One region of the Aeromonas sp. R6-2 genome, then DNA from elsewhere that is predicted to be linked to it. Evidence: riboswitches for the same ligand, from Rfam matches in the RefSeq annotation. Region 1 holds a riboswitch; the other holds the start of a gene.
What was found. A riboswitch is a leader RNA that binds a small molecule or an ion and turns the genes downstream of it on or off. The one in region 1 is predicted to bind lysine.
Positions count from the first base shown of each region.

Region 1 (14,729 bases):
GCGATATCGTCGCCCTGGCCCGCCGTTATGCGGCCGAGGGGGCGGACGAGCTGGTCTTTTACGACATCACCGCCTCGAGCGACGCCCGGGTGGTCGACAAGAGCTGGGTGAGCCGGGTGGCGGAGGTGATCGACATCCCCTTCTGCGTCGCCGGCGGCATCCGATGCGTCGATGACGCCCGCCAGGTCCTCGAGTTTGGCGCCGACAAGATCTCCATCAACTCACCGGCCCTGGCCGATCCCACCCTCATCACCCGGCTGGCCGAGCGCTTCGGGGTGCAGTGCGTGGTGGTGGGCATTGACTCCTACTTCGACGCCCAGAGCGGTCAATATCAGGTCAAGCAGTTCACCGGCGACGAGAGCCGCACTCGCACCACGACCTGGACCACCCAGGAGTGGGTACAGGAGGTGCAACGGCGGGGGGCCGGCGAGATCGTCCTCAACGTGATGAATCAGGATGGCATGCGCCAGGGCTATGACATCGATCAGCTCAAGGCGGTGCGGGCCCTGTGCAGGGTGCCACTGATCGCCTCGGGCGGCGCCGGCGCCATGGCGCACTTTCGCGACGCCTTCACCCTGGCCGACGTGGACGGGGCGCTGGCCGCCTCCGTCTTTCACAAGGGGATCATCCCCATTCCCGAACTCAAGTCCTGGCTCAAGGGCCAGGGCATCGCCATTCGCAGTTAAGGAGGGCGTGCAATGACCATCTCTTTCGAAAGCCAGAGCCTGGACTGGGCCAAGTGTGACAACCTGATCCCCGCCATCGTGCAGCACGCCCACAGCGGCCAGGTGCTGATGCAGGGGTTCATGAACCAGGAAGCCCTGGAAAAGACCCTGGCCTGTGGCCAGGTCACCTTCTTTAGCCGCAGCAAGCAGCGCCTGTGGACCAAGGGGGAGAGCTCGGGCAACGTGCTCGTCCTCAAGGCCATCACCACCGACTGCGATCGCGACAGCCTGCTGATCGCCGCCGAGCCGGTCGGCCCCACCTGCCATCTGGGCAACGCCTCCTGCTTCGATGGCCACCCGCTGCCGCCGCTGGGCTTTCTCGCCGAGCTCGAGCAACTGCTGGCCGCACGCAAGGGGGCCGATCCCGAGAGCAGCTACACCGCCCGCCTCTACGGCAAGGGCACCAAGCGCATCGCCCAGAAGGTGGGGGAAGAGGGGGTCGAAGTGGCCCTGGCGGCCATGGCCAAGGACAGAGAAGAGCTCATCAACGAGTCAGCAGATCTGCTCTACCACCTGACGGTGCTGTTGCAAAACGAGGGGCTGGCCCTGCAGGACGTGGTGCAGCGCCTCTTCGAGCGGCATCGGCAGGGGTGACAGGAGGCTGGCCTGGCGCCCCCTCCCCTTCGGGGGGATGACAATCCCCCCACAAAGTGGTACTCATCAGGCACTCTTAATGATGGAGCACCCCATGAGCAAGTATCAGGTTCTGGCGACTCGCCCCGATGCCCCCGACTTCACCCTGCTGGAGATGGACTCGCCCACCTTTCTCGAGGAGAAGAGACAACTGCTGGAGCAGGGGCTGGAGGTGGTGGGGGATATTTCCACGCGGCCACCCGGGAAGAGGCCATCGCCCATCACAGGGAGGGCTTTGGTTACCTCAGCCGGGAGTACAGCGCCGCCACCTCGGCAGGAGGCGCGGCCTGGATGGTGATGGGGCTCGTCGACGAGATGAAAAAACGCCTGACACGATGAAGCGTGCAGAGGGAGCCAGACGCTCCCTCTCTTTTTTCCCTTAACGGGCGACCCGCACCGCCTCACCCAGCTGCCACACCGCCATGGCATAGTGGGTGCTGTGGTTGTAACGGGTGATGGTGTAGAAGTTGGAGAGGCCGTACCAGTACTGGTACTGCTTGCCCATGTCCAGGCGCAGCAGGCTCGCCTCCCTGTGATGACCGAGAGGAGCCAGCGGTGTGAGGCCAGCGGCCGAGAGCTGGCTGACTTTGTAGCGGGTCTTGAAGCCGTGCTCGAGGCCGGGAGCCTGGCCGCTCGCCTGTACCGCCACCTTGTCCCCCTTCACCCAGCCATGAGCCTGGAAGTAGTGGGCCACGCTGCCGATGGCATCCACCGGATCCCAGAGGTTGGTGTGACCGTCACCGTTGAAGTCCACCGCATAATTCTTGAAAGAAGAGGGCATGAACTGGCCATAACCCATGGCCCCGGCGAAGGAGCCCTGGGGATCCAGTGGGTCGATCGCCTCACTCCTGGCCATCAGCAGATAGGTCTCAAGCTCCCCCTCGAAATAGGCGGCGCGGCGGGGGTAGTCGAAGGCCAGGGTGGAGAGGGCATCGAGAATTCGGGTCTTGCCCATCACCCGGCCCCAGCGGGTCTCGACCCCTATGATGCCGACGATCACCTGGGGGGGGACCCCATACTGGGCATAGGCACGGTCAAGGGCCTCCTCATACTGGTTCCAGAAGGCGACGCCGTTCTCCACATTGCCCGGGGTGATGAAGTTGTTGCGATAGCGTATCCAGGCCCCGTTCGGTCCAACCGGCGGCTTGGTGGTGGGGGCCTGCTTGTCCATCAGACGGATCACCCAGTCGAGACGCTTGGCCTGCCCCAGCACATCGTGCAATTGCTGCCGGTTGAAACCATGCTGCTGCACCATCTTGTCGATAAAACGGGCCGTCTGTGGATTGGCGGAGAAATCCCCCATCAGGGGTGTCTGCACATGCTCGGGATCGAGCAGAAAGCCCCCCTTGGGTGCCTGGGGCTCACTGGGCGCGGCGGGAGCCGGGGTGCTGCTGCAGGCGGTAACAAGAGGAATGATGGGAAGAAAGAGAGCCAGGTGACGCATCGACATTGAAGATCCAGCAGGTAAACGAAGCCGTCATGTTACTCCATTGTGAGAGTGGAACAAACGCATCTCCCCGCTAAATCGTCACCCGCTGTCGGCTCGATTCAGGCCATGGCAAGCAAGGAGCAGGCGCAGGCGCAAGATTGGCGATAAGATAGAGTTCATCTCCCCCTTTTCACACCGCCATGAGCCATCAGGAACAGTACCGCCAACAACTTCGCCGCCTCTCCGACGAGTTGCTGGCCATCCAAAAACCCATCCGCATCCTCGACGCCATCAAATGGCCGCGCCAGCTCGAGGAGGAGTTCTTCGCCTCGGGTGCCTGCCACCTGCCCAGGGTCGATCGCCACTTCTATGAGGCGATCCCCCTCTCCTTCGATCCTCACCACACCTACCGGGAGCTAAGAGAGCTGCGCGAGAGGATTGTCCGCCACCTGGGAGCCCATGACGAGCTGGGGCAGATCCTGCAGCAGACGGTCGAGCAATACATGGTGGTATGCGAGATGCTGCGCTCACGAGGTACGCCCGATTTTTTGCGCTACAGCCGCCTGCTCTATGGCTCGGCCCGGGATCACCTGCGCGGGGATCGCAAGACCCTCAAGGAGCTGGGAGAGCGTTTGTGCCAGATCTTCTCCCTGCCCGGCGCCCGCCACCTGACCCGCCCCTGGCCCAAGATCTATCAGGGAGAGGGCGCGGTGACGCGACTGCAGGAGAAACTCACCGACTACTTCGATGAGGGGACGGTGCGGGTGAAGCTCAGCGATGGCATCGTCTCGGATGCCGCCGCCGGCGGAGACTATATCAAGCTCAGCAGTCACGCCCGCTTCTCCGAGCTGGATCTTCAGGTACTCGAGGTCCACGAAGGGTGGGTCCATGTGGGCACCACCCTCAACGGCCGGGCCCAACCCTGGGCCAGCTGGCTCAGCGCCGGCTCCCCGCGCATCACCGCCTGTCAGGAGGGGCTGGCCGTGCTTATCGAGACCCTCACCTTCAGCTCCTTCCCGGATCGGGCCAGGCGCATCTCGGATCGGGTGATGGCCATCGATATGGCCGAGCAGGGGGCCGATTTTATCGAGCTCTATCGCCACTTCCATGCCCGGGGCATGGGTCAGCACGACGCCTACAAGGTGGCCCAGCGGGTGTTTCGTGGTGGCGCGGTCGACGGCAGCGCCTGCTTTACCAAGGATCTTTCCTATGTGCGCGGCTATGTGGAGACGGTCAACTTCATTCGCAGCGCCGTACTCGAAGGGGTGCCCGAAATCCTGCCCATGCTCTTCGTGGGCAAGGTGAGCCTGGATGATATCCCGGTGCTCTATCGCCACTATCTGGAGGGGCTTATCGAGGCGCCGCGCTTCCTCCCCCCCATGTTTAAAAACCTGACCGGCCTCTACGTCTGGTTCGGCTTCTCGTCGGGCATGAGCCTCATCGACATCGGACGGGTACAGCAGCATTTTCGCCAGCTGTTCCACACCCTCCCCCAGACCGCTCCCCTCTACGAACCCCAGGGAGACGTGGACATCGACTGATACAAGGACCCCGGCATCAGCCGGGGTCTTTTATCAGGAGTAGGCCTTGCCTTCCAGATAGTGCTTTCGACAAAGGGAGACGTAGCGGTCATTCCCACCGATCTCGACCTGTGCCCCGTCGCGCATCACCTCTCCCGAGGCGCTCACCCTGGCATTCATGTGGGCCTTGTTGCCACACCAGCAGATGCTCTTGAGCTCTTCCACCTTGTCGGCGAGGCAGAGCAGGTGGTAGGAGCCGGGAAAGAGCTCGGCACGAAAATCGGTCTTGAGCCCGTAGGCCACCACCGGGATATCGAGCTCATCGACGATACGCGCCAGCTGATAGACCTGCTCCCTGGTCAGAAACTGGGCCTCGTCCACGATAAAGACATCGATACGCTTCTGCTCGTTGCGTTCACGCAGTAATTCGAAGAGATCGCTCTCCTCGCCAAATACCTCGACTTTCAGGGTCAGACCAACCCGCGCCGAGATAACACCGACACCGAAACGATCGTCGATGGCAGGAGTCATGGCCAGGGGATTCATCCCCCGCTCGCAATAGTTGAAGTGAGCCTGGATGAGCTGGGTCGATTTGCCGGAGTTCATGGCGGCAAATTTATAGTGAAGAGAGGCCATGGGCACGCATTCCGAAGGGTCTTTTTAACTGGGGCGAATACTACCATAAACCAGCGGGGGCCCTAAGGCCCCCGCATGGTGAGATCGCCGTTTGCTCAGGCATTGGCCAGAACAGGTTGGTTACGGCGAATAAAGAAGAGGCTCGATGCCATAAACCAGATCCCGCTGACCACGACACCGGCCAGCACCGAGTGCATCAGACCGAGGGCCAGGTAACCGAGCACGGCACCGAAGGCGATGGTGAGGGCATAAGGCAACTGGGTCACCACGTGATCGATATGATGGCAACCGGCTCCGGTGGAGGAGAGGATGGTGGTGTCCGAGATGGGCGAGCAGTGATCGCCAAACACGGCACCGGCCAGCACGGCCGAGAGCATGGGTAACAGCATGGTGATGTCGCTGGCGGCAGCCATGTCGCCGGCAAGCGGCAACATGATGCCAAAGGTACCCCAGCTGGTGCCGGTGGAGAAGGCCATGGCGCCGGAGAGCACGAACAAGACTGCCGGCAGCAAGGCGATAGGCAGACCGCTCTGGGCCAGGGATGCCAGGTACTTGCCGGTCTCGACCTCGCGAATAACGGCACCGATCCCCCAGGCGAAGATGAGGATATAAATAGCCGGCAGCATGGCCATTACACCGTGCTTGGCGGCCAGCATCCAGTTCTTGAGACCCAGTCCAAGGCGCAGGGAGAGCAGGATGGCCACGGCCAGACCACAGAGACCACCATTCACCAGAGAGGCTCCCACGTCGGTGTTTTCAAAGGCACCGAGCAGCGTGAAGGGGGTGCCCTTCTCGGCCAGGGCTGCGGCGCCGGAGGCCACCATAAAGTAGACGGTGGAGAGGGTCAGGGTCAGGATCGGCAGCACCAGATCCAGCACCCGCCCCTTGTCGGAGCTGGAGAGTTCGCCGCTGGCACCGGCCGGCGCCCCCTTGCTCTCGTCCCACAGCTTGCCTTCGGCCGCCCACTCCTCATGCTGACGCATGGCGCCGATGTCGAGCTGATAGAAGATCACGACCAGAACCATCGCCAGAGTAAAGACGGCGTAGAGGTTCATCGGGATCATCTGGATAAAGGCCGAGATGGGGGTCTGGTCGGTCAGACCGTGGGCCGCCAGGATGCCACCTATGATGGCGATGATGTAGGCCCCCCAGGAGGAGATGGGCATCAGCACGCAGACCGGTGCGGCAGTCGAGTCGAGCAGGTAGGCGAGCTTGGCACGGGAGATCTGGAAACGATCGGTCACCGGACGGCAGACCGAACCCACCGAGAGGCTGTGGAAGTAATCGTCAATGAAGAAGAGGAAGACCAGGCAACCGGTCAGTATCTTGGCGCCGCGGCGGCTCTTGATACGGGTCGCGGCCCAGTCGGCAAACGCACGGGTCGCGCCGGAAACGGTCATCAGGCTGATGATGCCGCCGAGCAGCAACAAAAAGAGGAGAATATTGACGTTCCAGCTGTTAACGGCACCGTCGGCCCAGAAGATGCCTTTGGCGACATCGCCAATGTATTCGGCAGTACCGAGCGGAGAAAAACCGCTCACCAGAATGCTGCCGGCGAGAATGCCCATTCCGAGGGAGAGCAGAACCTTACGGGTCCAGATTGCCAGAATAACCGCAATCAGGGGGGGGGCGAGTGACAATGCCGACGTGGCGTAATGGGTGATTTCCATGATCTCTTGCACCTACAACAGACTCAGGTGGAGATCTACCGAGAGGATAAAGAAACAAGATCCACCGGGGGCGGACATACTCCTCACCCTTCAGGTAGCGCTCCATAGTGGATGACTATGGCAGTCCTGCACCTCTTCGATGCAGAACCAGCAGCCCGGTATGATGGCCTGGCCACTTCGGCGCTGACTCCTTTCCTCGAGCATCACAGGCATCACCCTCCGCTCGGTTACTCATAGGCAGCGCGCCTCTACTTAAAGGTATTCGCGATGCATTTTATCAATCGAGAGATTAATCGCAAGTTTTATGAATGACTACTCATATGAACCACACTCTATCGCAAAGTGCAGCAGAAACATCTTACCCTTCCCTCATGATGACCGATTTCTCCCGCTTGCCCCCCCAAACGGGAATAGCGTGAAAGTAAATAAATGGGTTTACGTCAGGAAATATTAATTAATAATTATCTCCGACTTGACTTGCTCATATTCCCTGTTTAAATTGCGACGAAATAGCTACACTTCATCTGTGTAAAAATCAATAACTGCTCGAGTGGTGTCCTTATGAACGAATTTTTGAAAGTACTGCTGAATATCCGCAGCCTGCGTGCTGCGTGCCGTGAGATGACCATGGAACAACTGGTTGAAGGTCTGGAAAAGCTGCAATCTATCGTTGACGAGCGTCAGCAAGAAGCCGCTGCCAGCCAGGCGGCTCAGGCCGAGCATCAGCGTAAACTGCAAGAATTTAGCGAAATGCTCAAAGAAGCCGGTATCGACCCGACCGAACTGGTCGGTAGCCCGGTTGTTAGCGAAAGCAAGAAGAAAGGCGCCAAGCGTGCTCCGCGTCCTGCCAAATACCGCTATATGGATAATGGCGTAGAAAAGACCTGGACCGGTCAGGGCCGTACCCCTGCCGTGATTGCCAAGGCGCTGGAAGAGGGCAAGGCCCTGGAAGATTTCGCCATCTAACGTGACATCGCCCAATAAAAAACCTCGCCCATGGCGAGGTTTTTTTTATTTGCGCTCACTCTCTTTTTGCCAAATGACTTCCCTGAGCCCCTCGCACCTGATCAACCACCTGGCCAGGACAAAGAACCAGTCACTCAGACGGTTAAGGTAGGGAAGCAGAGCGGGGTTGAGCCGCTCATGCTCACCCAGCATCACCACTTGCCGCTCGCAGCGCCGCGTCAGGGTTCTCACCACATGGGCCTGGGCCGCCACCAGTGAGCCACCGGGCAGAATAAATTGCTTCAGTGGTGACAAATCCTGACTCATCCGATCCATCTCCTGCTCGAGACGAAAGGTCCATTCATGAGTGACTCGCCACACATCCTTATTTTGTGCCGAGCCGGGAAGCGCCAACTCAGCCCCCAGATCGAACAGCTCATGCTGTAACAATTGCAGCGTGGACTGCATATGGAGAGCCTCGTCGGGTAATAGTGCAATCAACAAACCAATATGAGAATTGAGCTCGTCGACAAGACCATAACATTCAACCCTCATATGGGTCTTGGCAGATACGGTCCCATCGGCCAGCCTGGTCATTCCTCCATCACCCTGTCTGGTATATATCCTCATCCCTGTGTCCCGTTGAGTAGTGGTAATACCACAGATTCCAAACCATTGACCTTGATCTCGTGGGCCAAGGCCAGTGCACTGCCCAATTTCCCGGCCGGGAACCCCTCTCTGGCCATCCACACCAGATAGGGCTCGGGCAGGTCGATAAGGCGCCGTCCCTGATATTTCCCATAAGGCATGTTCATATTCAAATGAAGCAACACTTCTGGATCGGGATGGGTCATCAATCGATATCCAGATATTTATGAGTCTGTATTGAGAGCCGCCAGTGACGCTCGATACACACCCTCATGGCCAATTCGGTCGCATGCTTCTTCTGACTAATGGGCTGTAATCCTATCTGCACATCGGGGCGCAGGGTCGCAAAGTGAAGCAGGGCGTCGAGCTCCTCGATATGATGCTCGGTCGCCACCGGGTGCTTAATCTCGTTGGCACGGGCGAGGGCCTGCGGTAATACCTCCAGCCCCCCCTTCATCCCCAGTTTGGGAGAGACGGTGACCCAAGCCTCGTCATGCACCTGGATCTCATGGGTACCACTGGTCTCGACCTGCACCGTAAATCCTTCGGCCAACAAGAGTACCGAGAGCTCGCGCAGGTCATAGAGACAGGGTTCACCCCCCGTGATCACCACGTGGCGAGCCGTGTAATCGAGGCGCTGGAAGCTCTCGCGGATCTCGGCTGCACTCATGGCGCTCCAGGCATCGGACTCGTTGGAGCGATCCAGCACCTGGCGGCTCGGCACCTGACGCTCGGGGTCGACCACCCAGGTATGGCGGGTGTCGCACCAGGGGCAGCCCACCGGGCAGCCTTGCAGGCGTACGAAGATAGCGGGAAGGCCGGTATAGACCCCCTCCCCCTGGATGGTTTGGAAAATTTCGTTGATCGGGTAGTGAATCATCACATTCTGTCTAATTCGGTGAAAGGGCCGACTTACGATGCCGGCGCCAGCTTGGTGGCGAGGCGGGCACGCACGGCCTCACCCTGCTCAAGGTACTCTTGCAGGCCACGAGCGCGCAGCAGGCAGGCGGGACACTCACCGCAACCATCCCCCTGAATGCCGTTATAGCAGGTCAGGGTGTGGTGACGCACAGTGTCAAGGTGGCCACAACGGTCGGCCAGTGCCCAAGTCTCGGCCTTGTCGAGCCACATAAGCGGCGTCTCAAAGCGAACCGGCCTGTCCATCCCCAGCACCACGGCCCGGTTGAGTGCCTGGACAAACTCGTCCCGGCAATCGGGATAGCCGGAAAAATCGGTCTCGCAGACGCCGGTAATGACCGCCTCGGCTCCCACCTGATAGGCATAGATGGCCGCCAGGGTGAGAAACAGTATGTTGCGACCCGGTACAAAGGTGTTGGGCAAGCCGTTCTCTTGCAGCTCACGGCTGACCGGGATCTCATCGCGAGTCAGGGACGAGAGGGCCAGTTCACCGAGCAGGGAAACATCCATCACCTTGTGGGCCTTGACCCCCAGGCGCTCGGCCAGTGCTCTGGCCACCTCGATCTCGGCGACATGACGCTGGCCATAGTCAAAGGTGATGGCATGGACCTCATCATAATGCTGCAGGGCCTGTACCAGACAGGTCGTGCTGTCCTGGCCTCCGCTGAATACGACCACGGCGATACTCATGTCACGCTCCTCGGTTGACTTGGCTAAAGGTAAGCCATTGCTGGTTGAAACGAACGAACAGGTCCCACAGGGGGGCGTAACGCCCGGGCTCTTGCTCCCATTCGCACAAGAGGTGATACCCCGCCTCCAGGGTCGACAAGGCACCGGCGAAGGGTGCCTTGCGAATATGATAGTGGCCACTGCGTGGCGTCAATGCCACCCGGGGCAACGCCGCCAGGGCCGGATTTTCCATCAGCATGCGATAGCACTTGCGCCAGGTGCCATCGAGGAGCACAAAGCGCGCCCCCCTCTCCCGTGGCAACTCGTCGAGGGTGAGCGCCCCCTCACCGGGCCACAGCAGGTAGCAAGGGGGATGGCTGACAAACTGCTGCACCGCCTCATCCTCCTGCCACTGACTGCCCACCCTCAGCTCAGCCAGCTCCAGAGCCCCGGCCAACAGATGGGCCGTCCCCTTGGGATGCAGACGCTCCTTGGGGTGCTGCAACACCATTAATGGCGTCGGGTTGGCGATACGGGGCAACGTGGCACACAGACAGGCCTTGAGTGCGCGGCCACAATGAGTACAGTAGCGGCTGGTGTGGGTTGATGTGGGATCACTCGTGTTCACAAAGATTTCCGGATGGCCGGCAGCTGCCGGGCTCTCGCTGTTATTGCTGCTGCTCTGGCTGAGCGTACCAAGCGATGCCCTCTCGTTTCAGCGTGAGGCCATCGCCCATGGGCAGTGGTGGCGCATCATAACAGGCAACCTCGTTCACACCAATGGCTGGCATCTGTCGCTCAACCTGGTCGGACTCTGGCTCCTGGCGCAGATTTTTCATGACGAGTTGAACTCAAGGTGCCTGCTCACCGTATTGGGACTCTGTGCCCTCGGGGTCACCCTGGGGATCTGGCTCTGGTGCCCTCAGACCCAATGGTACATGGGGCTCTCGGGAGCCCTCCACGGCCTCTTTGCCTGGGGGGTAGTACAAGAGCTGGGGCGTCGTCGCAGCGCCGGCCTGCTGCTGATTGGCTTGCTGCTAAAGCTCTACATCGACTGGCAGGGTGGAGACTCGGGTGGCCCGAGTGCCGCACTGATCGGCGCCCGGGTCCACGTAGAGTCCCATCTTATTGGCGCAATGGCCGGTCTCTTGCTGGGCCTTCTCAGCCGAGCTCGGCGTTGATCGCCTGCAACACACTGGCAGGGGTGTCGGCCTGAGTGATGGGACGTCCCACCACCAGATAGTCGGCCCCCGCTGCCACCGCCTGTGCTGGCGTCATGATGCGGCGCTGATCCCCCTGCTCGCTGCCTGCGGGACGAATTCCCGGAGTCACCAGTTTGAAGTCGGCACCACACTCGGCCTTGAGCAAGCTGGCCTCCTGGGCCGAGCAGACCACGCCATCCAGGCCGGCCGCCTTGGTCAGACGGGCCAGGTGCAACACCTGCTCGGCAGGGGTGAGCCGAACGCCCAATTCATTGAGATCGCTCTGCTCCATACTGGTCAATACAGTCACCGCGATGAGCAGCGGGGCCTTCTCCCCATAGGGAGCCAGGGCTGCCTTGGCCGCTTCCATCATGCGACGTCCACCACTGGCATGCACATTGACCATCCAGACACCCAGTTCGGCACTGGCTGCCACGGCCTTTGCCACCGTATTGGGGATGTCGTGGAACTTCAGATCCAGAAACACATCGAAGCCTCTGGCGACCAGTTGGCGAACAAACTGGGGGCCAAACAGAGTAAACATCTCCTTGCCCACCTTGAGGCGGCATGCCGACGGGCTGAGTTGATCAACCAGGGCCAGGGCCTCTTCTTCGCGCGCAAAATCCAGCGCCACCACTACTTTGGGCTCGCTCATGTCTCTTCCTGTCTTGTTAGCTTGATTAACGTTATTCCCCGTCCAGACCCCGGACCGGTTTGATGGTGCCCCACTGGCGGCACGACGGGCACTGCCAGAAGAGGGAGTGGCTGGCAAAGCCACACTGGCGACACTTGTGGGTCGCCTTTATCTTGATCTGCTCCCCCACCAGGCTCTTGAGCATGGCGAGGCTCTCCTTGGCCTGTCCCTCCTCGGCACCGCGCAGCTGAAGCTCCATCAGGTGATAGAAGCCACGCATGGAGGGGGTTCGTCTGAGCTGACGCAGCACCAATTCGGAGGCCGCCTCGCGACCGTTGTGCTGCTCGACGTAATCGGCCAGACGCAGGGTGACGGAGAAACCGGCCCGCGCCTCCTGGGCGTGAGCCAACAACTCGGGGATCCGCTCAGCCTGTCCGCTCTTCTCCAGGCTTTCACACAGGGGAGAGATGGCCTCACCGACAAAATCCACATCCTGCTCGAGCACCCGCTCAAACTCGCGGACGGCCTGGGCGAACTCCCCCTCCCCCATCACCAGCCATCCCAGGGCGAGGGAGGCCCGCACACAGGCCGGCTCCACCGAGAGTGCCTTGCGAAAGCGGCTCTGCGCCAGTTTGCGATCGCCCTCACGCAGGGCCATGTCCCCCAGCTCACAATGGTAGTGAGCAATGGCGGGGGCCGGCTTCTTGCCCTGAAATTTCTGCAGCCGCTCACTGACCTCGATGGCCTTCTCCCAATCACGCAATTGCTGATAGATAAGCTGCAACTGGGCCAGGGCGGTCTCTTCGAAGTCGCTGTCCTCGGTGAGCTCGAGCCACAATTTCTCGGCCCGATCGAGCAGGCCGGCGGCCAGGAAGTCACGCGCCAACTCCTGCAAAGCCAATTGACGCTGCTCCATGGTAAGTTGGCGAGTAATGAGGTTCTGGTGGATCTTGATGGCCCGATCCACCTCGCCACGCTGACGAAACAGGTTACCGAGAGAGAGGTGGGTCTCTATGGTCTCATCATCCACCTCGAGTAGCTGAATGAAGAGATCGACTGCCTTGTCAGACTGATCCGACAGGATGTAGTTCAGGCCCGCCACATACTGGCGGGAGAATTGATTGCTCTGCTTCTGGGTATCCTGGCGGACACTCCTGCGCCCCATGTACCAGCCATATCCGGCGGCGATAGGCAGCAGCAGGAAGAGTAACTCTAGCATCGAGAGGCGTTATTCCTTGGCCGCCTCGGGCGCCTTCATGGCATCGAGCTCACGGGATTGACGACGCACGCTGCGGTTGAGGGCTCGGTTCTGGATCTTAAGACGCAGCAACAAGATGGCAAAGACGGCCCAACCGGCCACAAAACCGATCCCGAAGAAGAGGCCAAGCAGGGAGGCAAGAGAGAATTCCCCTTGGGCAATCAGATAGTTAAATTGAACAACCTGACCATTTTGAGAGCCCAGGGCGAGGGCCACGACAAACACCAGGGCCAGGACGACCAGGGCCACGATACGTTTCATAAGCATCCCCTATTGCTTGCGGTTAACCTGATGATTATCCCCAAAAAAGCAGTAAGAGACTAGCGCGAATACACGATGGGAAGGGAAAAGGGGGCGGTAGGAAGCCAAAAGAAAAAAGGCATACCCGAGTATGCCGTTTCTGCAACATCCTAGTCTGCGGCATTAACCCGCTCGCGTAGCTCCTTGCCCGGCTTGAAGTGAGGAACATATTTGCCGGAGAGCTCAACCTTGTCACCCGTCTTGGGATTACGCCCCACTCTGGGTGCACGGTAATGAAGGGAGAAGCTGCCAAAACCACGGATCTCGATGCGATCCCCCTTCTGCAGGGTCGACGCCATCTGCTCGAGGATCTCCTTCACGGCGGCCTCAACATCCTTGGCGGGCATTTGCATACGGCTGGCGGCCAACTGTTCGATGAGGTCTGACTTGGTCATGGAATTTACTCTCCTTTCCTCAATCATTCGCGAGACATTGAGACAAAAAAGGGCGGCGCAATGCCGCCCTCTTCATGGCTCAAGGATTACTCACCCTTGGCGGCTTTGAAAGCCTCAGCCATGGCGTTGCTGAACACGGCATCGTCTTGCTGCTGGTTCAGGTTGTCGATAGCAACGCGCTCCTCGGCCTCGTCCTTGGCACGGACAGACAGGCTTACGGTGCGGTTCTTACGATCAACGCCCATGAACTTGGCTTCAACTTCATCACCGGCGGACAGAACCAGAGTCGCGTCCTCTACACGGTCACGGGAAGCGTCGGAAGCACGCAGGTAACCTTCAACACCGTCGGCCAGCTCGATCACTGCACCCTTGGCATCAACTTCGATTACCTTACCCTTCACGATAGCACCTTTCTTGTTATCAGACAGGTACTTGTTGAACGGGTCTTCTTCGATCTGCTTCACGCCCAGGGAGATACGCTCACGCTCCGGGTCAACCTGCAGAACAACGGCTTCGATCTCGTCGCCCTTCTTGAACTCGCGAACGGCTTCGTCGCCCTGGTTGTTCCAGGAGATGTCGGACAGGTGAACCAGACCGTCGATACCACCTTCCAGACCGATGAAGATACCGAAGTCGGTGATGGACTTGATCTTACCGGATACGCGGTCACCCTTGGCGTGGGTTTCTGCAAACAGCTGCCACGGGTTGGACTTGCACTGCTTCAGACCCAGGGAGATACGACGACGCTCTTCGTCGATGTCCAGAACCATTACTTCAACCACGTCACCAACGTTAACAACCTTGGAGGGGTGGATGTTCTTGTTGGTCCAGTCCATCTCGGAAACGTGTACCAGGCCTTCAACGCCTTCTTCGATCTCAACGAAGCAGCCGTAGTCGGTCAGGTTGGTCACACGACCGGTCAGACGGGTGTTCTCCGGGTAACGCTTGGCGATAGCAACCCACGGATCTTCGCCCAGTTGCTTCAGACCCAGGGATACACGGGTACGCTCGCGGTCGAACTTCAGTACCTTGACAGTGATTTCGTCGCCGACGTTCACGATCTCGGACGGATGCTTGACGCGCTTCCAGGCCATGTCGGTGATGTGCAGCAGGCCGTCAACGCCGCCCAGATCAACGAAGGCACCGT
Region 1 is NZ_JBFODE010000029.1:47,718-62,446, forward strand. It holds gene hisF (imidazole glycerol phosphate synthase subunit HisF) at 1-686, shown strand, start outside; gene hisIE (bifunctional phosphoribosyl-AMP cyclohydrolase/phosphoribosyl-ATP diphosphatase HisIE) at 699-1,319, shown strand; gene AB5Y48_RS04960 (hypothetical protein) at 1,414-1,656, shown strand; gene mltB (lytic murein transglycosylase B) at 1,738-2,802, opposite strand; gene AB5Y48_RS04970 (flavohemoglobin expression-modulating QEGLA motif protein) at 2,988-4,328, shown strand; gene AB5Y48_RS04975 (thymidine kinase) at 4,362-4,943, opposite strand; gene AB5Y48_RS04980 (Na+/H+ antiporter NhaC family protein) at 5,039-6,613, opposite strand; lysine riboswitch at 6,701-6,872, opposite strand; gene AB5Y48_RS04985 (H-NS family nucleoid-associated regulatory protein) at 7,175-7,579, shown strand; gene AB5Y48_RS04990 (cob(I)yrinic acid a,c-diamide adenosyltransferase) at 7,625-8,188, opposite strand; gene AB5Y48_RS04995 (DUF3820 family protein) at 8,185-8,412, opposite strand; gene queE (7-carboxy-7-deazaguanine synthase QueE) at 8,412-9,083, opposite strand; gene queC (7-cyano-7-deazaguanine synthase QueC) at 9,119-9,814, opposite strand; gene AB5Y48_RS05010 (tRNA-uridine aminocarboxypropyltransferase) at 9,816-10,421, opposite strand; gene rrtA (rhombosortase) at 10,414-10,974, shown strand; gene pyrF (orotidine-5'-phosphate decarboxylase) at 10,955-11,650, opposite strand; gene lapB (lipopolysaccharide assembly protein LapB) at 11,682-12,848, opposite strand; gene AB5Y48_RS05030 (LapA family protein) at 12,858-13,148, opposite strand; gene ihfB (integration host factor subunit beta) at 13,298-13,582, opposite strand; gene rpsA (30S ribosomal protein S1) at 13,669-14,729, opposite strand, start outside.

Region 2 (14,729 bases), on a different contig from region 1:
CCAGGGAGAGAGGCTGGCACGAGCTGCAAACCGAGGCCAGTCTGCTGAGTCTTGGGCTATTTTTAAGACTGGGTTTTCGGGTGACGGCGCTCGAGCAGATCCGGCGCGGGTCGGTACTCTTTTCCCGCCATCGTCTCCGTTACCGATTGTCATCCCCGGTGGGCTCACTACAATAGCTCCATTTCCATCACACATTGAGTAGCGCGACATGGTTGTAGACGGTGAAGGGTATCTGGCGCTCATCGAATATCTGGTCGAGAGCCTTGGACTGTTTGAGCAAAAGGGCGACGAGGCCGGAGGTGAGACCATCGAGCATCTGGTGAGCGACCAGGTCGCCGAGAGCCTGATCGCCTTGTGCGAGCAGAACCCTCAGCTCGACTCCAAGGTCCGCTTCGTCATTATGCGTGAAGCCGACTCAGTGGTGGCCGACCTGCAAGAGGTCCTCTCCGCCGTCTGGGAGCGTCCGGCCACGGCCGCCCAGCGGGAGTTTCTCATCGAATTTATCATTCTTATCAAGAACCTCTTCGACAGCGCCATCCGCTAACCTGATTCCCCCACCCAAAAAGAAACAGGCCGCCCGGTATGGGGCGGCCTGGCTTGCTGTCATCTTGTTTGGCAAGAAGTGTCTGGTCTGGGCCCCCGTCCATGAGGGCTCAACTGGTTGGAGCACTCCTGGCAAAGAAAGTTCATTTTATTTCTGCTTTTTTTACTATCGGTACAGTTTGCGTTCAATTCGCCCCAACGGGCAGGCAGACACCAATCCCCCCCAGACCACAATACCCCTCGGGATTCTTGGCCAGATATTGCTGGTGATACTCCTCGGCGTAATAAAACGGAACCAGGGGCAAGATGGCCGTGGTGATAGTCCGGCCATCACCGCTTTGTGCCATCGCCCCCTGATAGACGGCCAGGCTTGCCTCGGCCTCGGCCCGCTGCGCCTCGTCGGCCCAGAAGATGACAGAGCGATACTGAGTGCCCACATCACCGCCCTGGCGCATTCCCTGCGCCGGATCGTGATGCTCCCAGAAGAGGCGCAGCAGATCCCCGTAACGAATACGGGTCGGATCGAACACCACCTGCACCGTCTCGGCGTGACCGGTCAGGCCGCTGCATACCTCTCGATAAGTGGGATTGGGGGTCATCCCGCCCTGATAACCCGCCGCCGTCGACCAGACCCCTTCCTGCTGCCAGAAGAGGCGCTCGACGCCCCAAAAACAGCCCATGCCAAACCAGGCAACCGCCATCCCATCGGGCCAGGGCCCGACGGTGGCATGCCCGTTGACAACGTGCACCGGATTGACGGCGAGGGGCTCGCTACGCCCCGGCAGGGCATCGGCGGGCGATACCAGGCTGATGTTTTCCATGACTCTCTCCTGACGGCTCCATGAGCGAGCGACAATACGGGAGAGTCAGACCCGGGATCAAGAGGGGTCAGACGATCCAAAACCCTTCGACACCCTCCTCCCCGCTCACCTTGAGGTGGAGCAGCAACTCATCCTCACAACTCGAGAAGGTGCCCTTCCAGAGCAACAGGGTGTCGTGACCCCGCCGTAGCCGGGTCAGAAAGGTGAGACGAAGACAGGGGCCAAAACGCTCGCGAAACTGGAGGCTTCCCTTGTGAAACCGCTCGGCACCGTACTCCCCGGCAACGAAGTCGGGGGGCAAGAGGGCCGAGAAGCTGGCCAGATCCCCGTCGCCATAGGCCGTGAGCAGTTGCAGTAGCAGAGGGCCAAGCCGCTCGGCCAGAGGCTCATCCTCCGGCAACTCGAGATGTGGTTGGGTCATATGACTCTCCCCTCTGAAACAGGCTGTGATGCGCTCATCCTAGCACCTGGAGAAATAAAGAGCTCACCCAGAATAAATAAGCTTGATTTGTGAATTGATTTTCATATATTGACCCCATTCGTGACTTTCTATTGTTAGGGCTTCAGCTGTGCGTGAAAGGGATCCCGCTCTGGTCAATGCATTTCGTCAATCCACCCCCTATGTCAACTTCCATCGGGGTGGCACCTTCGTGTTGATGGCGGGGGGAGAAACCATCAGTCACCCCAACTTCAGCAACATCATCAATGATATCGCCCTGTTGCAGACGCTGGGTATCCGTCTGGTGCTGGTCTTCGGCGCCCGCCCCCAGATCGACGAGGCGCTGGCCCGCCACCAGATAGCCCCCCACTTCCACAAGCAGACCCGGGTCACCGACGAGGAGAGCCTCGCTATCATCAAGCAGGTGTGTGGCGGCATGCAGTTCGAGATCACCTCCCGCCTCTCCATGGGGCTGGCCCACACCCCCATGCAGGGGGCTCGCATCAGCGTGGTGAGCGGCAACTTCGTCACCGCCCAGCCGCTGGGGGTGGACGAAGGGGTCGACTACTGCCTGAGCGGCCGGGTACGACGCATCGACACCGACGGGATCCGTCGCCAGCTGGATCAGCAGAACCTGGTGCTCATCTCCCCCATCGGCTGCTCGGTCACCGGCGAGAGCTTTAACCTCTGCTCGGAAGAGGTGGCCCAGCGCATCGCCATTGATCTCAGAGCCGACAAGCTCATCTGCTTTAGCTCCCATCAGGGGGTGCTCGACGCGGGGGGCAATGCCATCTCCGAGCTCTTTCCCGAAGAGGCGCAGGAGCATCTGGCCCTGCTCGCCCAGGAGGGGGATCACCTCTCGGGCACGGCTCGCTATCTGCGCGCCGCCATCGCCTCCTGCCGCGGCGGGGTACCGCGCTCCCATCTGGTGAGCTACACGGAAGACGGGGCCCTGCTGCAGGAGCTCTTTACCCGGGAGGGGGTGGGCACCCAGATAGTGCGCGAGAGTGCCGAGCGGGCGCGCTCCGCCACCATAGACGACATCGGCGGCATACTGGACCTTATCCGCCCCCTGGAGGAGGAGGGCATTCTGGTGCGTCGCTCCAGGGAACAGTTGGAGATGGAGATCGAGCACTTCACCGTGATCGAGCGCGACGGCCTCATCATCGGCTGCGCCGCCCTCTACAGCTTTCCCGACGAGGCGATGGCCGAGATGGCCTGCGTGGCCATTCATCCCGAGTATCGCAGTGGCCACCGGGGGGACATGCTGGTCGGCCGGGTCAGCGAGCAGGCTCGCAGACAGGGGATAGAGCGCCTCTTCGTGCTCACCACCCGCTCCATCCACTGGTTTCAGGAGCGCGGTTTTTATCCTGTGGTCGTGGAGGATCTTCCTGTGGCCAAGCAGCGCCTCTACAACTGGCAGCGCCGCTCCAAGATTTTGCTAAAGAACATTGCTTAATTGATTGATTTAAAATGAGTAAAAAAAGAACCCTTAATGTTTGTCGATTCTTGATTGACACTGATGACCAAGACGGGTTATTTGTTTAATTACTCCACCGCCCAAGGGGTGGAGCCAGAAGAGGAGCGTTGCCCAGGCAGCCAGGGGGAGGAGTTCGGTCTCCGACGATCCCGGGCCAGGGGGAGCAGCGCCGAGATGGGAAGCATACCGTTATGCATCCCGTCGGCTGCGGGGGCTGAATCCCCCGGGCTGTCATCGGTGAAGGGTTAGCCCTTCTCAGGTGGAGCGCTTCTGGCCGGGATGTTCACCTATTCCTGCCATTTTACCGCTTCCCCTGTCTTTGCCCGATGGACCGGCTTTTTTATATAGACAGGAGTTTTCATGACCGCTCTCAACGTCGCCAAGTTTGGCGGCACCAGTGTCGCCGATGCCACCGCCATGGGCTGTTGCGCCGATGTCGTTCTCGCCAATCCCGCCACCCGTATTGTGGTGCTGAGCGCCAGCGCCGGCGTCACCAATCTGCTGGTCGCCCTGGCCCAGGGGGAACTCGGTGACGAGGCCCTGGGCGAGCAGCTGGCCCGGTTGACAGAGATCCAGCAGCGTATCCTCGACGCCCTCTCCCCCAGCCCCGAGCTGCGGGCGGCCATCTATGCCCAGCTTGCCGAGATCGAGGCCATGGCACGCCAGGCCAGGTTGCACACCGATGCGGAGCTGGCCGATCGCCTCATCGCCTGTGGCGAGATGATGTCGAGCCGCCTCTTCACCGAGCTGCTGCGCCAGCGCGGGGCCAGCGCCCAATGGATCGATGTGCGCCAGCTGCTGCGTACCGACAGCCGCTTTGGCAAGGCGAGCGTCGATCTCGAGACTACCCGTACCCTCTGCCAGCAGACGCTCTCACCCCTGCTCGGCGATACCATCGTCGTCACCCAGGGCTTTATCGGGGCCGACGAACATGGCCGCACCACCACCCTGGGCCGTGGTGGCTCGGATTACAGCGCAGCCCTGCTCGCCGAGGCGATGGATGCCGGCAGCATCGAGATCTGGACCGATGTTCCCGGCATCTACACCACGGATCCGCGCCTGGTGACCCGGGCCAGACCCATCCCCGAAATCAGCTTCGCCGAGGCGGCCGAGATGGCCACCTTCGGTGCCAAGGTGCTGCACCCCTCGACCCTGCAACCTGCGGTGCGCAAAGACATCCCCGTCTTCGTCGGCTCGAGCCGGGATCCGGCGGCCGGCGGCACCTGGATCCGCGCAGCCACCCGCAGCAGCCCCCTGTTTCGTGCCGTGGCCCTGCGCCGCAACCAGGTGCTGGTCACCCTGCACAGCCCCAACATGTTTCACGCCTACGGCTTTCTGGCCGAGGTGTTTGGCATCCTGTCACGCCACCGCATCTCGGTGGATCTCATCACCACCTCCGAGGTGAGCGTCTCCCTGACCCTGGATCACACCGGCAGCCAGAGCAATGGAGAGGCGACCCTGAGCGACAAGGTACTGGCCGAGCTCGGTGAGCTGTGCAAGGTCAAGGTAGAGAGCGGGCTCGCCCTGGTGGCCCTTATCGGCAATCGCATGAGCGAGGTCAATGGTGTGGGCAGCCAGGTCTTCGCCACCTTGCAGGATCACAATATCCGCATGATCTGCTATGGGGCCAGCGCCCACAACCTCTGCTTCCTGGTGGGCGAAGAGGAGGCCGGCGCCGTGGTCAACCGGCTGCATCAGGGTCTGCTCGGCTAATCGATCCGGGTCCATGGAGGGACCCGTCATCAACTGTTAATCAGATCTTCATTTTCCGGTCATAAAATTGACAACGAGAGGGCATTGGCCGCACCATCGGCCACTCTCGTTGCTCAAGGACAGGGCCAGATGAGATCCCGATTTGTCACTCCAGCCGCCGACTGGCGGCGCCTCCTGCTCCACCTGCTGTGGGGCCTGCTTCTCTTTGCCCTGCTGCTTCCCTGGCTGCGCCTCGACGCCGTGCTGAACCGTTTCGAGCCCATCGACTTTCACAGCGGCACCCTGCAGGTCGCCCGCCTCGAGCAGGCCTCCCTGCTCTACAAGAGTGACGAGCGCGGCATGTATGTGGTACTGCATCACAAGTGGCGACTGGCCGAGCCCCTGCAAGGAGCCGACCGTCTCACCTTCATCCTGCGCCGGGAAGACGGCGGTGAGGCCGGCCGCCTCGACATCGATGCCAGCAAGCGCCAACGCTGTGGCGACAAGGGGTGCCTTGTACAGCTCAACAGCACGATGCGCGTCCCCGATGATGCGGCCAGCCGGGAGTACTCCCTCTGGGTGAAACCGCAGATCCAGGGGGCACCGCTGCCCACCCGCTTCCTGCAGATCTTGCCGGCCCGGGGCTTCTCCCTGCCCCAACTGCTACTCGCTCTCGGCACCATAGTGCTGGTCAACGCCCTGTTGCTGCACCTGCTGGCTCCCCTGTTTCGCCTGCGCCGACGCTCCCGGCTGGCGGCCAGCCTGCTGCTGGGTAACCTTACCTTCCTGCTGCTGCACGGCTTTGCCTTCTTTCGCTTCGGTGAGTTCACCCTCTGGTCGGGATTTCGGATCGAACACTACTACCTGGCCTGGGGCACCATGGTGATAGGCTGGGGAGTGTGCGCCCTGGCCGGTTTTCATCTCTACATGGGACTGGCCTTCACCCTCTTGATGGGCTTAGGCCTTGTCGCCAACTTCACCAAGATCGCCATCTACGGGGTGCCCATCGGTGGCAATGATCTCGGCAACCTGCTGGGGCTGCTCCAGATCCTGCGCGAGGAGCACCCTTGGGCGCCCTGGGCGCTGGCCCTGCTGCTGGCGCTCGCCTGCTGGCGTTTCGCCCTGTCGCGCTGGCTGCTGCGCGGGGTTGCGGCTACCCTCGCCTTCTTCGCCCTGTGCGTCTTCGCCACCCAGGCCAGCAACCGCCTGCTCGGCCCCAACGTGCGTTATTTTCAGCACAGCGTCACCTATCACAGGGATCTGATCCGCGCCGGCCCCGGCCTCTACCTCTTCAACCTGGTGGATGACATGGTGAGCCAGGGATCCATCTTCCGCTACCCCCTGCTCAGCTCGGGTCTCGCCCCGCAGCGGGAGCACGCTCCCGACCATCACCCTCCCCTCTGGGACAGGGTGATCGTGCTGCAATATGAATCCCTCTGGCTCGGTTGGCAGGGGAAGATCTGTGCCAGGGCGCCGGAGCTCACCCTGCCCGCCGGCGTGCACCAGTGGCGCAAAACCATCCACTCCCCCACCACGGGAGGGATGACGGTGCTGGCCGAGTTCGAGATGAACACCGGGCTGCCGGTGGGACTGCTCAAGCAGGGCATAGTGCCCTATTACTATCTGCAGCCGAGTGTGCCGAGCCTCGCCAACACGGCGCGGGCCAACGGCTATCAGACCCTCTTCGTCCACCCCTATGTGGAGAAATTCTGGGGCAGGGATCGGGCGATCCCGGCGCTGGGCTACCAGACTCGCTGGTTTGAGGAGGCCTTTACCACCCTCTCTCACAAGGGACTCTATGTCTCGGACGATGCCATGATAGCTCGCCTGCTGAGCGGCGAGGCTCCCCAGTTTGCCTATGGGGTCACCATGCAGGGGCATGGTCCCTTCGATGGCCCGCGCTATCAGGGGGCCGAGCTCGATGGAGCCTGCCCCGATCTCCCCGCCGACGAGCGGCAGACCCTCAACACTTACTACACAGGCGTGGTGGATGCCATGGCCTCATTGCAGAAGCTGCTCGAGACCCTGACGGCCGGCGATGAACGTTTTTTGGTGATCGCCTTTGGCGATCACCAACCCTTCCTGATGGGTGCGGGGGATGGCATCCTGGGTCCCAACCCAACCCGGGCGGCCCGCTACGAGATCCCCCTGATGGTCTTCACCCGCGAGGGGGATCTGCTCGACCCGGCCATCGCCTTCGGCGAGGTGCGCCAGCTCTATGAGCTGGGCCAGATCACCCGAGCCCTGTTGGCCGGCCGCCTGCAGGCCGCCGAGCCTCAGCCCCTGCTGCACCCGGTATTGGGTGAAGAGGCGGGATTTGACCCCACGCCCCTGCTGCCCCAAATCCGCGCCACCTTCAAAAGCGATGCCCTTCCCTGATAACAAGGGGGTTGGCCCCGGGGTGAGGGCCGATTAGTATGGCTCCCCTCACCGCACACGGAGTCCTTTTCATGTCCGATTGTCCTTGCGGCCAGGGCCGCCCCTATGCCGACTGTTGCCAACCCCTGCATCTGGGCGCCGCCGCCCCCACTCCCGAAGCCCTGATGCGCTCCCGCTATTGTGCCTTCGTGCTGGGACTGGGGGAGTACCTGGTCGAGACCTGGCATCCGGACCATCTGGGGGGCCTCAGCGCCGAAGAGCTGGGGCAGCAAGATACCCACTGGGATCATCTGGAGATCCTCGGCAGCGGCGAGCAGGGCGATCAGGGGTGGGTCGAGTTCAAGGCCTGGTTTCAAGATGGCGGACAACTTGCCTGCCTGCACGAGCGCTCTCGCTTCCTGCGCGAGGCGGGACGCTGGCGCTACACGGAGGGGGAGATATCGCCGCCCCCCACCCGGATCGGTCGCAACGATCCCTGCCCCTGTGGCAGCGGCAAGAAGTTCAAGAAGTGTTGTGCCTCCTGAGGGAGCGGCCTTAAATGAAACACATCTCTGCATGTAAGGAGGCGTTGTGACAGAACAGAGCCAGGCCAGTGCCATCAAGCAGAAGCTGCTCGCCCAGCGGGAAAAAGGGACCCCAATCAAGGGGAGCGATGTGCTCTCCTACCTGCAACCCGCCAGCGAAGCCGGCGTCGAGGTGATCACGCCGACCGGGGTCAACCGGGCACTCCCCGCCGTCCTGATCGGGTCGGATCGCCGCGGATTCCTCTACTTCACCCTCTACACCGTCTCGGCCAACGAGGCGGCCCTCTGCTGCCGCCCCGGTTATCGGGTCGCCATCTCGCTGGTGTGTGAACGGGGCATGGGAGCCATGGTGCACTTCAGCAGCTTCATCGAGCAGTTCAGCAGTGCGCCGCTGGTATTCACGGTGCGCACACCCGAGAGCCTGCTCTTGAGCAAGATCCGCAAGGAGACGCGCTATCCGGTCCAGTGTGAAGGGCTGGCCGTGGTCGGGCAGCGCCAGGTCGAGATCAGCCTGCTCGATCTCTCCCAGGATGGCTGCGCCTTCGCCACCAATCACCTGGCCCCGCCCTTCTCCCCCGGTTGGCAGCTGGAGCTGCGCTTTCGACCCGCCACACGGGATGCCACCCAGTTTCGTCTCACCGGCACCCTCTGCAACCTGCGCACGGTCGGAGGACAACACCGCTACGGCATGCGCTTTGACGCCCATGGCCGCCAGCAGAGCGCACGCTTCTTCGAGCATCTGGAGTTCAATGGCCACCACATGGTGATGCGCCAACATCAGCCAGAGGCGCACCAATGACGCTCCCGACGAGTGCGATATGGCTCACAAAAAACCACACAACACCCATCACTTGAGCGTTTGCGCTCATTAATTTGGTCTGAATCAAACATTTTTCATGGCGTTCCCGTCACACTGCTCCTAACAAGAAGCAGTGAGATGAGCACAATGAAACGGATCACCACCCAGGTCGTTATCATAGGCGGCGGGGCAACGGGCGCAGGGATCATGCGCGATTGCGCCCTGCGCGGTATCGACTGTGTTTTGCTCGAGCGCGATGACATCGCCTCGGGCACCACGGGCCGCAACCACGGCCTGCTCCACTCCGGCGCCCGCTACGCCGTCACCGACCAAGAGTCTGCCCGCGAGTGCATTCAGGAAAACCGCATCCTCAAGCGCATCGCCAGCCACTGTGTGGAGGACACCGGCGGTCTCTTTCTCACCCTGCCGGAAGATGACATCGGCTTTCAGAAGACCTTTATGGAGGCCTGTGCCCGCGCCAGTATCGAGACCCGTCAGCTCGACCCGCGTGAGGCGCTGCGCCTCGAGCCCAACGCCAACCCGGCCATGATAGGGGCCATCCAGGTGCCGGATGGTACGGTCGACCCCTTCCGTCTCGCCGCCGCCAACGTGCTCGACGCCAAGGAGCACGGTGCGCGTATTTTCACTCACAGCAAGGTGCTGGGGCTGCTGCGCACCCAAGACAGAGTGCACGGCGTCAAGGCCATCAATACCCGCACCGGCGAGGCCTTCGAGGTAGAGTGCCAGGAGGTGATCAACGCCGCCGGGATCTGGGGCCAGCAGATCTGCGAATACGCCGATCTCGGCATCCGCATGTTCCCGGCCAAGGGCTCCCTGCTCATCATGGATTACCGCATCAACCAGCTGGTGCTCAACCGCTGCCGCAAGCCGGCCGACGCCGACATCCTGGTCCCCGGGGATACCATCTCCCTCATCGGCACCACCTCGAGCAAGGTGGACTACCACACCATCGACAACCTCAAGGTGACCCCGGAAGAGGTGGACGTCTTGCTGCGCGAGGGGATCAAGCTCTCCCCCATCATGGCGCGCACCCGATTGCTGCGCGCCTACGCCGGGGTACGCCCCCTGGTCGCCGTGGACGGGGACGAGTCGGGCCGCAACATCAGCCGCGGCATAGTGCTGCTCGATCACGGCGAGCGCGACGGCCTGCAGGGCTTTAACACCATCACGGGCGGCAAGCTGATGACCTATCGCCTGATGGCCGAATGGGCCACCGATCTGGTGGCCAGGAAACTCGGCAACAGCACCCCCTGCCGCACCGCCGAGCTGGCGCTGCCCGGCTCGCGCGACCCCGACAAGGTCTCGGCCCCGGGTCTGAGTGCCCCGGCCGAGGGGTCGGCCCAGTACCGCCACGGGGAGCGGGTCATCGCCTTCTTTCGTGACAATCCCAGGGCCAACGCCCTCATCTGCGAGTGCGAGATGGTAACCGCCGGCGAGATAGAGTACGCCCTGCGCGAGCTGGATGTGGACAACCTTATCGATCTGCGCCGCCGCACCCGGGTCGGCATGGGCCCCTGTCAGGGTGAGCTGTGCGCCTACCGCGCCGCCGGCCTGATGCACGAGTACGGCAAGGCCGATGGCCGCCAGGCCTGCGTCATGCTGCGCCAGTTTATCGAGGAGCGTTTCAAGGGCACCCGCCCGGTGTTGTGGGGGGATGCCCTGCGCGAAGCGGAATTTACCTACTGGATTTATGAGGGGCTGTTCGGGCTGGGTAGCTGGACCGCCGAGCCGCGCACTGAGGAGGCCGCATCATGAGATTCGACAGCATCATCATAGGTGGCGGTATCGCCGGCCTGTGCGCCGGCCTGCGTCTGGCCGAGGCGGGGCAGAAGAGCCTCATCATGGCCTCGGGTCAGAGTGCTCTGCATTTCTCCTCCGGCTCGGTAGACTTGCTCGGCGGCGAGGGGGATCCCCGCACCGCCCTGCCCGACTTCATCGACCGGCACCCGGAGCACCCCTATGCCCGGGTGGGCCACGCCAATGTGCTGGCCAGCCTGGACGATCTGCAGCGCCACTGCGCCGCCGAGGGACTCATCCTGACGGGCGGCGAGCGCAACCACAGACGCCTCACCCCCATCGGTACCCTCAAGGAGACCTGGCTCTCTCCCGATACCTGCGCCATCGCCGGCGACACGCCCCAGCCCGAGCGGCTGATGCTCGCCACCCTGGAGGGATTTCGTGACTTCCACCCGGCCCTGGCCGCCGCCAATCTGGCAAACCAGCCCGGGTTTGCCAATACCCGCATCCTCACCGGCGAGCTGCGCCTGCCCCAGCTGGCCGAATTTAGCCGCAATCCCCACGAGTTTCGCTCCGCCGACATCGCCCGCCTGTGCGATCGCCACGATCTGCTGGCCGACCTGGCCCGGGAGATCTCGCGCCTGATGCACGAGGCCGGTGGCCACTGCCACCATCTGGTGCTGCCCGCCTGTCTCACCCTGGGACTGGTAGGCGAGCGTCTGAGCGAGCTGGAAAAACGCACCGGCTGCACCATCCGCGAGGTCGCCACCATGCCGCCGTCGCTCATCGGCATGCGCCTGCAGGAGACCCTCAAACGCCGCTTCATCGCACTCGGCGGCACCTATCTCACCAGCGAGCGGGTGCAGGGGGCACACTGTGCAAACGACCGGGTGATAGGCCTCTACAGCCAAAACGGGGAAGACGTCCTGTTCGAGGCAGACCACTTCATCCTCGCCACCGGCAGCTTCTTTAGTCGCGGCCTGGAGTCGCGCCTGCGCGGCATTCGCGAGCCCATCTTCGGTGCCGACGTGCTCAGCGACCCGGAACGCGATGCCTGGGCCGGTCGCCGTCTGTTCAGCCACCACCCCTTCATGGGCTTCGGGGTCAAGACCGACGAGCGGCTGCGGGTACTGCGTTCAGGCCAGCCGCTCACCAACCTCTTTGGTGCCGGCAGCATACTGGCCCACTACGATCCGATTGCCGAGGGCTCAGGCTCCGGGGTGGCCGTCGCCACCGGCTGGCAGGCCGCCGGCCACATTCTGGAGTCGGCCCGATGAGACCTTTGCCCCACATCCCGTGCCTTCAATCCCAACGGGAGGAGAATTGATATGCTGCTCGATCACGCCAACCAGACCTTCGATCAATGCATCAAGTGCACCGTCTGCACCGCCTACTGCCCGGTGGCCAAGGCCAACCCCGCCTACCCGGGCCCCAAGCAGGCCGGTCCGGACGGGGAGCGCCTGCGCATCAAGAGCCCGGCCCTCTATGATGAGGCGCTCAAGCACTGCACCAACTGCAAACGCTGTGAGGTGGCCTGCCCGAGCGGGGTGCGCATCGGCGACATCATAGCCCGGGCCAAGCACCAGTACGGGGGGATGAAGCCGGGGATCCGGGAGTTCGTCCTCTCCCACACCGATCTGATGGGGGGCATGTCTACCCTGATGGCCCCTGTGGTCAACCTCACCACCAGCCTCAAGCCGGTCAAGATGGTGCTCGACAAAGCCCTCGGGGTCTCCTCCCACCGGGATCTTCCCAAGTACTCCCAGGGCACCTTCCGTGGCTGGTACAAGAAACAGAAGGCGACCCAGGCCAGCTATGGCCGTCAGGTGGCTTACTTCCACGGCTGCTACGTGAACTACAACCATCCTCAGCTCGGCAAGGAGCTGGTGCAGGTACTCAACGCCATGAACATAGGCGTGCAGCTGCTGGAGCGGGAGAAGTGTTGCGGCGTGCCGCTCATTGCCAACGGCTTCATGGAGAAGGCCAAGGCCCAGGCCGCCTTCAACATCCAGCAGATGGAGAGCACCCTCACGGGCAATGAGATGCCCCTGCTCACCACCTCCTCCACCTGTGGCTTTACCCTGCGTGACGAATATCCCCACCTGCTGGAGCAGGACAACCACAAGGTGCGCAGCCGCATCTCCCTCATTACCCGCTTCTTGTGGCAGGAGTTCCAGAAGGGCAACCTGCCGGCTATGAAGCCGCTCGATCTGCACATTGCCTACCACACCCCCTGCCACATGGAGAAGATGGGGGGCGTCATCTACACCCTCGAGATCCTGCGGGCCATCCCCGGGGTGCGCGTCACCGTGCTCGACTCCCAGTGCTGCGGCATCGCCGGCACCTATGGCTTCAAGTCGGAGAACTACGCCACCAGCCAGAGCATCGGCCAGGGGCTGTTCGAGCAGATTGGGCGCCTCAAGCCGGATCTGGTGATCACCGACTGCGAGACCTGCAAGTGGCAGATAGAGATGAGCACCCCCTACCGCTGCGAGCACCCGATCCACCTGCTGGCCCAGGCCCTGGCCTGAGCAATCCGTCACCCAAAAAAGAGCCGGCATCAATACCGGCTCTTTGCGTCACGCAACAGGAATCACTTCACGATCAGGTTGTGCTGCTCGATGAGAGACTGAAGTATGTCGTGGTTGCTGTGCCCACTGAGGCTCCATTGGCTCACATCGACGTTCTCCAGGGTGATCTGCTGGCTCACCTTCCCATCCCCGGCCGGGGAGACAGCGAGATCCAGCGTCTTGAGTCCATTGCTGCCATCGCTCACCGCCAGTTGCAGATGATTGAGCAGACCATCGACACTGTGGTCACTGGCCCCCTTGAGCAGCTCGGAGAGATCGATAGCATCCCCCTCGCCGGGGTTGAAGTCGGTGATGATATCGTGAGCCGGTGCATTACCCCCTTCGTCCCCTGCCCCCCACAAGAAGAGATCGCTCCCCTTGCCCCCGGTCAAAATGTCATTGCCGGCCCCGCCACGCAGCACATCGTGCCCGTCGGAGCCTGTCAGGGACTCCGCAGCCCCACTCCCGAGCAAGGGTCCACTGGCGTGAGCATGGATATCGATGCTCTCCGGCAGTGAAGCCAGCAGAGTGCCCCCGACGCTCGACTCGGCGCTCACGGTCAGATGGTGAACCCCCTCTGCCAGACCGCTCACAAAGAGTGGCTGATGATGATCGACCGGCAGCAGCCAATTACCCAGCCCCAGATCCGAGCCGATCACATTACCGTGCTCATCCACGATGTGGGCACCGTCCAGGCCGCTCAGTCGCAAGGAGAGCTCACCCGGCGCCGGATTGACCACATCTGCCGAGATACCGAGCGGTACCGCCGTTCCCACCAGGGTAACGATATCGCCGCTCTCCACCAGCAGGGTCGGCATATCCGGCTGAGCCAACACATGGACAGGCAGGGTGTCGCTGTCAGTCATCACACCGCCGGCCCCGCTGTTACCCAGATCAGAGGTGGTGACATGCAGGGTATCACTGCCCCAGAAATGGGCGTCAGGCTGATAGTGCACGGCACTGGCAAGCAGCAAATTAATCTCGCCAAGCGTCCCGGTCAGCACCAGTTGAGGAGATCCCGACCCACTCGCACTCACCGAGCCCGCACTGCCGCTCAGGGCCAAAGTGCCGTGAGAGACACTCAGGGTCATGGAGACGGGGTGTTGCCCCGCATCCACATCCTTCACGCTGATGCCAGAGAGGGAGAGAGCGCCATCCTCTTGCACCGTCAGGCTGGCCGGCACCTGGTTGACCGGGGCATCGTTGACCGCCTGCACCTCGATGGGCAAGACGTCGCTATCGCTCAGGGGCCCGCCACTGCCGGTGTTGCCAAGATCATCGGTGACCATGGTCAGAGCGTCCTGGCCATTGAAGTCCTGCGCCCCCTTATAGGTGACGCCGCCACTCAGCAGGGCGTTAAGATCGGTCAGGGTGCCGGTCAGTACCAGGGAGCCGGTGCCATTGCCGACCACGGTCACGCCGCTGCCTGCCGGCAGGTTAAGGGTGCCGTGTTCGACCGAGAGGCGCACCTCGATGGGGCTGTTGCCCGCATCCACATCCTTCACCTGCAGTCCCCGGATGACAAAGGGGGTATCCTCCTGCGCTACCTGGGGATCCGTCGGCAGCACATTGACCGGCGCATCGTTGACCGGACTGATATCCAGATGGATGTTGCCGCCCACCTCGGGGCCGAGGGCGCCGTTGTCCAGACTCTGGGCCATCACCTTGAGATCCACAGCGCCGTTGGCGTCGTTGGTCACCAGCTCCACCGCATCGAGCCTGCC
Region 2 is NZ_JBFODE010000032.1:246,295-261,023, forward strand. It holds gene AB5Y48_RS08030 (GNAT family N-acetyltransferase) at 1-176, shown strand, start outside; gene AB5Y48_RS08035 (DUF3802 family protein) at 209-544, shown strand; gene msrA (peptide-methionine (S)-S-oxide reductase MsrA) at 729-1,364, opposite strand; gene AB5Y48_RS08045 (hypothetical protein) at 1,432-1,785, opposite strand; gene argA (amino-acid N-acetyltransferase) at 1,934-3,262, shown strand; lysine riboswitch at 3,373-3,561, shown strand; gene lysC (lysine-sensitive aspartokinase 3) at 3,644-4,996, shown strand; gene AB5Y48_RS08060 (LTA synthase family protein) at 5,126-7,354, shown strand; gene AB5Y48_RS08065 (YchJ family protein) at 7,426-7,878, shown strand; gene AB5Y48_RS08070 (PilZ domain-containing protein) at 7,925-8,677, shown strand; gene glpA (anaerobic glycerol-3-phosphate dehydrogenase subunit A) at 8,825-10,453, shown strand; gene glpB (glycerol-3-phosphate dehydrogenase subunit GlpB) at 10,450-11,712, shown strand; gene glpC (anaerobic glycerol-3-phosphate dehydrogenase subunit GlpC) at 11,764-12,966, shown strand; partial or broken gene AB5Y48_RS08090 (type I secretion C-terminal target domain-containing protein) at 13,029-14,729, opposite strand, start outside.
Region 2: it holds a riboswitch for lysine, as region 1 does, so the genes downstream of both, lysC (lysine-sensitive aspartokinase 3) here and AB5Y48_RS04980 (Na+/H+ antiporter NhaC family protein) in region 1, are expected to answer to the same signal.